2 regions of the Halomonas sp. IOP_6 genome follow, and region 2 is predicted to be linked to the other one. Evidence: predicted binding sites of a transcription regulator. Region 2 holds the regulator's gene; the other holds the start of a gene.

Region 1 (5,368 bases), on a different contig from region 2:
TTATTGAGCCTTCCCTTACAAGCCGCTAGCTTTTTCTCACAGGTCGCTTCTGCAGCACCTCCCGGCGTTTCGCCCTTGCATCATCAACTACTCCAACTAGCCCCATCAGCAACGCCAGAGGCGCTGCGACTCGCCGCTCAATCGCTTAGCTGTGCGGACCCAACCGCTGAGCGCTTAGCCGTCATTGATTACTCGCTTCCGTCTACCGAGCCACGGCTTTGGGTCTTCGACCTGCATCGACATAAGCTGCTATTTGAAGAGCTGGTTTCTCATGGGCAAGGCTCTGGCGATGCGTTGGCAGAGGTCTTCTCCAATACCCCCGAGAGCCACCAATCCAGCATCGGGCTCTTTCGCACAATGAATAGTTATTATGGTCGTAATGGCTATTCATTGCGCCTGGATGGCTTAGAGCCAGAGGTTAATGACTTGGCGTTTGAGCGAGCGATTGTGATCCATGGCGCTGACTATGTTAGCGACGACTTTATTACCCAGACTGGCAGGCTCGGACGTAGCCACGGCTGTCCTGCAGTACGCGAAGACATCACGTATCCTCTTATCGACAGTTTGAAAGAGAACCAGTATGTCTTCGCCTACTACCCTGATGAAGAGTGGTTAGCAACGTCGCAGTTTCTGCGCTGCCCAAACGACAATGCTCCCCACTTAGCCCAACGCTGATAATTTTCCCATCAAAACTGGTGAGCGGCGAAGCTGCCCACTTTGTGAGACCAGCCTTAAGGCTGGTCTTTAAAATTCGCCTTTGAGACTAATCTTTGAGACTGACTCGGATACATTAAGAAACATAGTCCTCAAAAACGCAAGAGACTGGTTTTCATCATTAATACCAGGTAACTCCGGCACGCACGGCAACCACCTGCAATACTTTGTGACAAAACATCACAAAGCTATTTACTATTTTGCAGGTACTGGCCATGTTTGCTTTTATGCATCCGTATCAAACTATCCATCGCCTAGAGCAAGAAGTGGCAGCGTTGAATGCCCAATTAGAGGCTGAAAAAAAGCGCCACCGCTGTCGCGCGATCAGCTTGATGACGCCGGTTGAGTCGCTCAGCATGCTTCAGGCCAGGGGCGCGGACATGCTTTGCTCATTGAGCAAAGGCGTAGAAGTGCATGCTCAGCACCTTGCTGCCGAGCAATCGACACTTACTGACACTTTCAGCCGACTCCATAAAGCCGAGCAAAGCGCACAAACGTTGCAGCAACACCGCCAACGCTGCCAGCAAATAGACACGTATTTAGCGTCCCCTTTAGTGACTGAGCAAGCCTTCCACGATATACGTCAGCTGAGTGTCGAATTAGGGCACAGCGCAGGCCATACACAAGCGTTAGCCATTACTGCGGCCTTGGAAGTCGCTCACTTTCATGAACAACCGGCAGGCATGCCAGCAATTGTCCAGGACCTGCAAGAGTTATCAGAACACTCTCGGCAATTAGCGCATCAGCTAGCGCAGTGGATCGAGCGCACGGCATTGCAAGTCAATGAAGATGCAAAGATCCGTGATTATCAGCAGCAGGAAATAAAGGCCTTAACCAGCGCCGCCCAAGCAGCAGAACATGTCATTGAGCAGTTGATAGACCAGTCACGCCATATGTATAAGGTCATACACCACAGTACAACTACGGCTTATTTGCACGCCGCCAAACTCGAGCATGCGGTATGGAAAAGCCGCCTTTATAGGCAACTACTCTCTGCTCATCTGGAAGAGAATTTAGAAGATCACCAGCACTGCACGCTTGGGCATTGGTACTTTATGGGGGACGGTCATCGCTATAAGCATACGGAGGCTTACAAAGCGCTGGCGGCACCGCACAAGCGTTTTCATGAAAGCGGTTTAGAAGCACTTAAGTTTGCCCGCCAAGGTGATCATAATGGCCAGCTTGCGGCACTGGCTATGATGGAAGAAGCCAGCAGTCAGCTAGCACTCCAGCTTGATAAACTGATGGAGCATGCCGTTTATGAGGTTCCCCTTTCAAATGGGCGCCCTTCACCATTAGCAGATTCACCTTGATGACGTGCTGTGGGCCTGCCTAGCAGGCGTACACATATCACACCCTTTTATGCCATGCTGAGTGGGTTACTGCGCTTTTAATCACTCACTCAGCAGGGAAGGCAATGTCGCAGATCAAAAAGCTAGATCTCGCTTTACAGGGCGGTGGAGCCCACGGTGCTTATACATGGGGTGTCATCGACCGCTTACTTGAAGATGACCGTATCGAAATAGAGGGCATCAGTGGCACAAGCGCTGGCGCAATGAATGGTGTGGTCATGGCAGACGCCCTCACCCGCGGTAACAAAGAGACAGCTCGCCAGGCGCTACACCAGTTTTGGAAAGCGGTTAGCCGAGCGGGTATGGCAAGCCCAATTCGCCGCTCGCCACTTGATGTACTTACCGGAAACTGGTCCCTCGATCACTCACCGGGTTATGTGGCTATGGACCTTTTAAGCCGCTTGGTATCCCCCTACCAACTGAACCCTCTGAATATTAATCCATTGCGTGACATTGTCGCCGAACATATTGATTTCGAACGTGTAAGACGTTGTGAGCAGCTTAAGCTATTTGTGACGGCCACTAACGTTCGTACTGGAAAACAGCGCGTCTTTCGCCGCGAAGAGATGAGTGTAGATGCAGTCATGGCCTCTGCTTGCCTGCCATTTGTATTTCAAGCGGTTGAGATAGAGGGCGAAGCGTACTGGGATGGCGGTTATATGGGTAACCCAGCGCTGTTCCCTTTAATGGAGGAGTGCAGCGCACGCGACATTCTGTTGGTGCAGATTAACCCCATCATCAGAGAAGAAGTCCCCACGTCTGCCTCAGCCATAATGAATCGACTAAATGAAATTACCTTTAATTCAGCCCTGATTAAAGAAATACGCATGATTGCGCTGCTTAAGCGCACACTGGATGAACAGGGAATCGAAAACTGCTATCAGCAAGCGCTCTTCCACCGTATCAGTGGCGAACAGGCGCTAGAGGATCTCTCGGTATCCAGCAAAATGAACTCAGAATGGGCGTTTCTATGCCATCTGTTCGAGCAAGGGCGCGATGCCGCCGAACGCTGGCTAGAAACTCACTTTGAAGCGATAGGTGAACGTTCAACACTGGATATTGACGCTGTTTATTTGCACGAATAACCAGCACTCAGGTGTCGCACGTCTTCACCGCAGATGCGCCACCTTGGTGCATTACCAGCCTACTGAAACTCTCCACCTATTAAACAAACACACATAAGAAACTGATTTTAAAATTAAAATAATCTTATGGCGAACTAATTGCTTCACTCTTACTGAATGATGGTAGGCGTGGACCAGGCCCAACGGGTACGAGTGCGTCGAACCTGCCCTTCAATGGCGAAGGCATGTTCTCGTTAACAACATAGCGCCTTTCCAAGCGCCATGTTTTGACCCACTCGTATCGTGCTCTGTGAGGCCATCCATGGACATTCGCAATAAAGCTAACCGCATTCGGCTATTAAACTTCTCTACCCCTCAAATGCGTGCGTTCCACTTCTCCTGGTTCGCGTTCCATATCTGTTTTTTTGGTTGGTTTGGCATCGCTCCACTGATGGCAGTGGTCCGTGAAGATTTATCACTCACCCAAACGCAGATCGGCAATACCATTATTGCCTCCGTTGCTATTACCGTTATTGTCCGCCTGCTCATTGGCGTGCTGTGCGATAAAATTGGGCCTCGTAAAACCTATACCGGTTTGTTGATGCTCGGCGCTGTGCCCGTTATGTGCATAGGTTTTGCCAATAGCTTTGAGACCTTCTTACTCGCTCGGCTGGCCATCGGAGCCATCGGCGCATCCTTTGTGATCACCCAATATCACACCACGATGATGTTTGCGCCGAATGTCGTTGGCACCGCCAATGCGACCAGTGCTGGCTGGGGGAACTTGGGCGGCGGTACGACGCAAATCCTGATGCCGCTGATCTTCTCAGGTCTACTAATGCTTGGCGTTAGTGAAACGCTAGGGTGGCGCTTAGCAATGGTGGTGCCTGGCGTCGTACTGTTTTTTACTGGGATTGGCTATTGGCTGTTTACCCAAGACGCTCCCGATGGCAACTTTAGCGACCTGCGCGCCCGCGGTGAGCTACCTGAAGCCACAGGTGAAAATAGCGCAGTACAAAGCTTTCTGACCGCAGCAAAAGATATTCGCGTATGGGCGCTGTTTATTGTTTACGGGCTCTGCTTTGGCGTCGAACTAACCATCAATAATATTGCCGCTATCTACTTCTTCGACAAGTTTGACCTGACCCTGGCAACCGCTGGTTTAATCGCTGGCTTATTTGGCCTAATGAATATTTTCGCCCGTACCCTTGGCGGCGTTTTTTCAGACCTGTTCGCCAAACAAGGCGGTTTAAAAGGGCGAGTTCGCTGGCTGTTTATCGCCTTGGTATGTGAAGGAATAGCACTCATTGCCTTCTCACAAATGCATGTCTTAAGCCTCGCAATTGGCATCATGCTGGTCTTTAGCCTGTTTGTTCAAATGGCCGAAGGAGCAACATTTGGCGTGGTGCCCTTTATCAATAAAAAAGCACTGGGGGCTGTTGCCGGTATTGTGGGGGCGGGTGGAAACGTCGGTGCCGTATCCGCCGCCTTTCTGTTCCGTAGTGAAAGTCTTGGTTATCAACAAGGGCTTTTTTACCTTGGCATTACCGTATTAGTGCTCGCTTCCTGTGTACTGGTAGTACGCTTCAGCGATGCCACAGAAGCCGAAGAAGCCGAAGAAGCCACCGCCTACCGTGATGCGGTTGGCGGCGACACGAGCGCAGGCGCACTCTCGCTGCGTTAGTATTCACTTACCCCTCTGTACGCTTTATCCGTGACGATTTTTTACGACACGTTTTCGCGACACTTATCGCAACAGAGGGGATTTCATCTCAGGCGGGGAGTAAAAGGAAACCACTATGTCTTCAGCCCAACAACTACTCTTAACCGCCCTTCGATGCGATATCGATAGCCTGCACCACTTAGCCACTACCTCAGAGATCGTTGGCGACATTAGCGGTTTTATCCATGCGCTCCAACGTGAACGAGGCGCCTCGACGATTTACCTTGTCTCGAAAGGTAAACGGTTTGCTACTCGGCGAAAGGAATTTTTACAGCATAGCCATGAAGCCGAGACCGTTATGCGCCAGCGGCTAGAAGCGCTTACCGAAGAAACACGACCACAGGCAGCGGCACGCTTACTCAGGCGGATCGCGGCGGTGTGGCTTGCCCTGGATGACCTAAACACGTTACGACAAGCCATTCATTCGTTTGCGATCTCTCCTGATGCGGCAACCCAAGCCTTTAACCACTTAATTAGTGGACTCCTCGCCATTGTATTTGAAGCAGCAGATACCT
Region 2 (5,368 bases):
AGTTGTTCCACCATATAGACAGAACGGTGCTGCCCGCCGGTACAGCCAATAGCAATAGTCATATAACTGCGCTGGCTATTTTGGTAAGCGGGTAGCCACTTTTCCAACCATGTCTGGATATCATTGCGCATTTCTTCTACGACGGGATATCCCTTAAGAAAGTTGATGATGTTCGCGTCACGCCCAGTGTATTGGCGCAGCGTAGGGTCCCAGTAGGGATTTGGTAAGCAGCGCACGTCAAAGACGAGATCAGCGTCAAGTGGGACGCCACGTTTATAGCCAAATGACTCTAGTGTCAGCGTTAATCTATCTTCACGCTGTTGGGCAACCTGATCCGTTATTCGGCGGCGCAGGTCATGAACCGACAGACGCGATGTGTCGATCATCAGGTCGGCAAGATCACGGATGTCGAGCAGGGTTTCTTCTTCTTTATTGATGGCCTCTTCAAGCGTCATGTCACTATCACGCGTAAGAGGGTGGCGACGACGCGTGGCTGAGTATCGCTCAAGAAGAATTCGCGCATCGGTGGTTAGATAGATAACCTGGAAGTGAATGCTTTTCTGACGCAAAGATTCAAGCATTTTTGGCAGCTGCTTTAGCGCAGCTGGTAAATTACGCGCATCGATACTTACCGCTAGTTGAGGGCGTGCCCCTTGCTCGCGAAGCTCATCCACAAGGGAGCCGAGTAACATGGCGGGCAAATTATCGATGGCACAATAGCCAAGATCTTCTAACGCTTGTAAGGCGATAGATTTACCGGACCCTGAACGGCCGCTAATGATCACCAGTTGCATAGAGTTTCTCTTGGCATGCCAATAAAAATGGAGGTAAACGTTAAACTAGTAGGCAGTGTCTAGCGGTGGACCATTTAGGTAACAGGTTGTTCACGAATTTTTGCTGTAATAAGGTCCAATAGCTCACGTTGGCTAGCCGCTCTACGAAGCTGCTGACGTGTGTCAACGTTGTTCATGATGGACGCCACTTGCCCTAATAAGGCTAAGTGCGTGTCGTCCGCCTCTTCGGGCACTAAAAGTACGAAAACAAGGTCGACGGGGTCGCCATCAATAGCATCGAAATCTACTGGCTCAGCTAACTTTAAAAAACCAGCGATAGGCGAGCTGCAGTGAGGGCTACGGGCGTGAGGAATAGCAACGCCGTTGCCTATTCCAGTGCTACCCAAACGCTCACGACCAATCAGGCGGCTGAAGACTTCTTGGCTATCTAGGCTTGGCGTGTTTTGCGCAATAAAGGTGCTGAAAAATTCCAGCACCCTTTTTTTGCTGCCCCCGGGGACGTCATACAGCACGCGCTCCGGGGGAAGAATAGTTTCCAACGTCATTGAGTTAACGCACGCCAGCGCCTTGGGCGCGAGCTTGTGCTTTTTCCTTGTGTTTAACGAGTTGACGATCAATTTTGTCCGCTAGTGCATCAATCGCAGCGTACATATCGTTGTCTAATGCTTCTGCGTGTAGATCGGCACCTGCAGCATGCAGGGTGCAGGCAGCTTGCTGGCGCTCCTTTTCAACAGATAAGGTCACTTGTACGGTGGTGATATTGTCATAATGGCGCTCAACGCGTTCCAGCTTCTCATTTACATAGTCACGCAAGGCGTCAGTCAGATCTACGTGATGACCAGTGATATTTACTTGCATTGACGTGCTCCTTATCCATCGGACTGTTCTTCGATTGTAACCCTTTTTGCGCTATTGCAAAGCCCTTAGACAGACTTTGTTCGTTAGCACTGTTTTATTAGCGTAAACGGCGGCGTTCGCTTGAAGAGGGTATACCCATCGACTCGCGATATTTGGCCACCGTTCGCCTTGCCACATTAATGCCACCCTCTTCCAATAGCGACACGAGGCGGCTGTCTGAGAGAGGTTTCCCGGGCGGTTCATCTTGCACCAGTTTTTTGATTCGAGCGCGGATGGCGGTGCTGGAGTGACTGTCACCGCCGTCCTGGCCACTTACTTGGCTTGAAAAGAAGTATTTGAGCTCAAACACTCCGCGCGGAGTATGAATGTATTTCTGGGTGGTGACCCTGGAAATAGTGGATTCATGCATTTCTACGGCGTCTGCGATATCGGCTAAAATCAGCGGTTTCATGGCTTCTTCGCCGTGTTCCAGAAAGCCTATCTGGCGAGCTATGATTTCTCGGCCCACCCGCAGTAGCGTATCATTTCGACTTGAAAGGCTCTTGATGAGCCAGCGAGCTTCTTGGAGATGCTCTTTTAAAAATTGGTTATCTTGGCTCTTGTCAGCCCGTTTGATCAGGCTTGCGTAGTCAGGTTGAATGCGCAAGCGCGGCAATGCCTCAGGATTTAGCTCCAGGTGCCATCCTTCGTGGTCATGGCGTACGACTAAATCTGGCGTTACATAGCTGTCATCAGTGTCGCCAAAGGCACTTCCTGGGCGAGGATCAAGGCTGCGGATCAAGCGGATGACATCATCAAGCTGCTCATCATCTAGACTTAACCGCCGCTTTAGCAAACGCACATCATCCTTACCAAGCGCTTCCAGAAATTGACGCACTAACCGCTTGGCAGGCATAAGCAGCGGTGTATCTTCCGGTAGTGAGGCGAGCTGCAGCATTAAGCACTCCCGCAGGTCGCGAGCAAATACACCGGTGGGCTCAAACTGTTGAAGACGAAGCAAGGTTGTTTCAACTTCACGCTGGCTAAGGCCTTCATGCCCTTGGGCTTTAAGTCCTTCGCGAATGTCATTGAGAGGCTGGGTTAGGTAGCCGTTGGCATCCAGTGCATCGATGAGGCTTTCAGCAATGGCGTGGTCGCGTGGTGAAAAATCTGTCATGGCGAGTTGCCAAAGTAAGTGGCCATGCAAACTTTGACCAGCGGCTTGACGCTCAAAGTCAGGCCCCTCGCTGCTGGCACCATGGCTACCAAGGTCTTGATAAGTGTCTGACCAGTCACTGTCAGTTGAGAGTTCGTTAGGAATGCTTTCGGACCATTCAGCTTCCTGGGGTTCACTAACGGCCTGTTCGCCGAACTCATCTTCCTGCTCAAGCATTGGATTGGCATCAAGTGCTTGCTGAATTTCTTGACGGAGGTCCAGCGTTGATAGCTGTAACAGGGCGATGGCCTGCTGCAGCTGAGGTGTCATGGTCAGCTGTGTACCGATACGCAATTGAAGAGAAGCTTTCATGACCATCTGAGAACCGCTCGTTAATCAGAAAGCTCCACCCTAGTGCGAGTTATGGCTTGGTGCAAGTGCAATAAGTATGCCACCACTACTATTTTTTCTACAGATGGCTGTTTACAAGCGGAAATCAGCCCCCAAATAAACGTCTCTTACCCGCTGGTTGTTGAGAATTTCCTGAGGGGGGCCACTGGCGATGATATGGCCGTCACCTACAATGTAAGCAATATCGCAAATATCCAGTGTTTCCCTGACGTTATGATCAGTGATCAGCACGCCGATATGGCGCTTTTTGAGGGCTCGAATGATCGTTTTAATATCGCCCACTGAGATTGGATCAACGCCGGCAAACGGCTCATCAAGCAGGATAAAGGCAGGCTCGGTCGCGAGGGAGCGGGCAATCTCAACACGTCTACGCTCTCCGCCCGAAAGACTCATGCCGAAGTTGTCACGAATGTGCGTGATGTGAAAATCTTCCAGTAGCGACTCAAGGCGCTGCTCCCTGGCGCTACGATCGAGCTCTTTGCGGGTTTCCAGGATTGCCATGATGTTGTCGGCGACGGTAAGTTTGCGAAAAATAGAGGCTTCCTGAGGCAAGTAGCCAATACCAGCCATTGCACGTTCGTGCATGGGGGCATGGGTTAAATCAAGCTCATCAATGCCAACCTTTCCCGCATCAGACTTTACCAAGCCGACAATCATATAAAACGATGTCGTTTTGCCTGCGCCATTGGGGCCTAGTAGCCCTACCACGCTGCCTTGAGATATCTCTAGGTTAATATCCTTAACGACACGGCGGCGTTTATAGCTTTTAGCTAAGTGTTGGGCATAAAGTGTTTTTATCGGCGCGGTTTCTGATTCTGAGGCTGTGGTTTGAGGTGCGGGCTCTGCGTTATTGGTCGCCACTGGACACTCCTATTGTTCCGGCTGAAGAGTCATGCGGATACGTTGTGGCTCACCACCACTAACATCAGAACGCGCCTGAACCACACCTTGGTCGATAAAGTACTCTAATCGCCCACCTTCAAAGCGATCTGCTTGCTGGGTCAGTTCCGCTTGGTCAATGAGCTCTACCCGACGCTCGGCAACATGGTAAATAATACGTTTTGCCCAGCCTTCCATTGGGCTAGCTTGGTCTTCGAGCTGGTTACGTATGTAGGCTCGTCCACCGGTTGCAATGGCACGCGATAGCTCGCCAGCATCGTTGCGCTGAATCTCAACGCGATCGCCGCGCAGTTGCATATTGCCCTGCCGAATATCGACGTTGCCTGAATACACTGCGGTGCCTGCGCGTTGATCGAGATCTAAACGGTCAGCCTCTACTTCTACGGGGGCTTGGCTTTGTGCCATAACCGGTAGCGCTGCCGCTGAAATGGGTAGCGCAATGACGAAGAGTGCCGTGCGAATAAGAACGTTCATCGCGACTCCTACTGAGAACGAGTGGCAGGCGGGTGAACGCCGCGCACGTTATTGGTTAAGCGGATCTGGCTATCATCCAGCCATACATCCATACGTGAAGCGTCAATGCGCTGGGGCGGTTGCTGAAGTATGGTTTCGGCATCGCTCCAAGCATGACGGGTGATGCCATCATAGTGTAATAACTCAGTATTCAACTGCCAGCCCTCATCAGGTGCAAGTAATTGGGCTGAACCAGCTAGCGTGAGCGCCTGCGTGTCAGTATTTAGGGTGCCGGTCTCCGCCGTCGCTAGCCATTGACGCTCATCGCTATCAAATAGTGTCGCCCTGGGGGAGAGGACATCTGTCATCGCCGTTTGAGGGGTATGAACTAAGCGTGGCGTCGTCAGCGACTGCTGGATGGCTCCGGTGTCACCAAACAGAGTAATTTCTGCATTCTCTAGTACATGGCCGGGCTCTTGAGCACGAGCCTCTGCGTCGATTGATTGGTCTTGAGGGCCGCGCGGATCCAGCCATACCAGTACGCCACCTAAGGCAAACACCATGATGGTTATCCAAAGGCGTTTTTTAACCCAAAAGCGCATTACGATTGGCCGTGTAGGTACGTATCTAAAACAGCATCCCAATGACCTTGAGACATCAATAAGGTATCGCAGATTTCACGTACAGCGCCGTGGCCACCAAGCCGATCGGTGATCCAGTCAGCGTGAGTATGCATATAATCAGGAGCATTAGGGACGGTGATGCCTACGCCAGAACGTTTAATTGGAGCAAGGTCTGGTAGGTCGTCACCACAATA

Evidence for each region. The regulator sigma-54, encoded in region 2, starts transcription at its own class of promoters, with help from an activator protein. The targets are predictions, from matches to a motif close to TGGCACNNNNNTTGCTNT.
Region 1: the regulator sigma-54 is predicted to act here: its motif matches at 3,279-3,296, upstream of K7H08_RS04950 (NarK family nitrate/nitrite MFS transporter).

Annotation. Positions count from the first base shown of each region.
Region 1 is NZ_JAIRBO010000002.1:303,170-308,537, reverse strand. It holds gene K7H08_RS04965 (murein L,D-transpeptidase catalytic domain family protein) at 1-675, shown strand, start outside; gene K7H08_RS04960 (CZB domain-containing protein) at 930-2,027, shown strand; gene K7H08_RS04955 (patatin-like phospholipase family protein) at 2,132-3,151, shown strand; gene K7H08_RS04950 (NarK family nitrate/nitrite MFS transporter) at 3,453-4,814, shown strand; gene K7H08_RS04945 (nitrate regulatory protein) at 4,930-5,368, shown strand, end outside.
Region 2 is NZ_JAIRBO010000001.1:548,082-553,449, reverse strand. It holds gene rapZ (RNase adapter RapZ) at 1-794, opposite strand, end outside; gene ptsN (PTS IIA-like nitrogen regulatory protein PtsN) at 869-1,339, opposite strand; gene hpf (ribosome hibernation-promoting factor, HPF/YfiA family) at 1,344-1,652, opposite strand; gene K7H08_RS02620 (RNA polymerase factor sigma-54) at 1,750-3,165, opposite strand; gene lptB (LPS export ABC transporter ATP-binding protein) at 3,271-3,996, opposite strand; gene lptA (lipopolysaccharide transport periplasmic protein LptA) at 4,069-4,572, opposite strand; gene lptC (LPS export ABC transporter periplasmic protein LptC) at 4,581-5,153, opposite strand; gene K7H08_RS02600 (KdsC family phosphatase) at 5,153-5,368, opposite strand, start outside.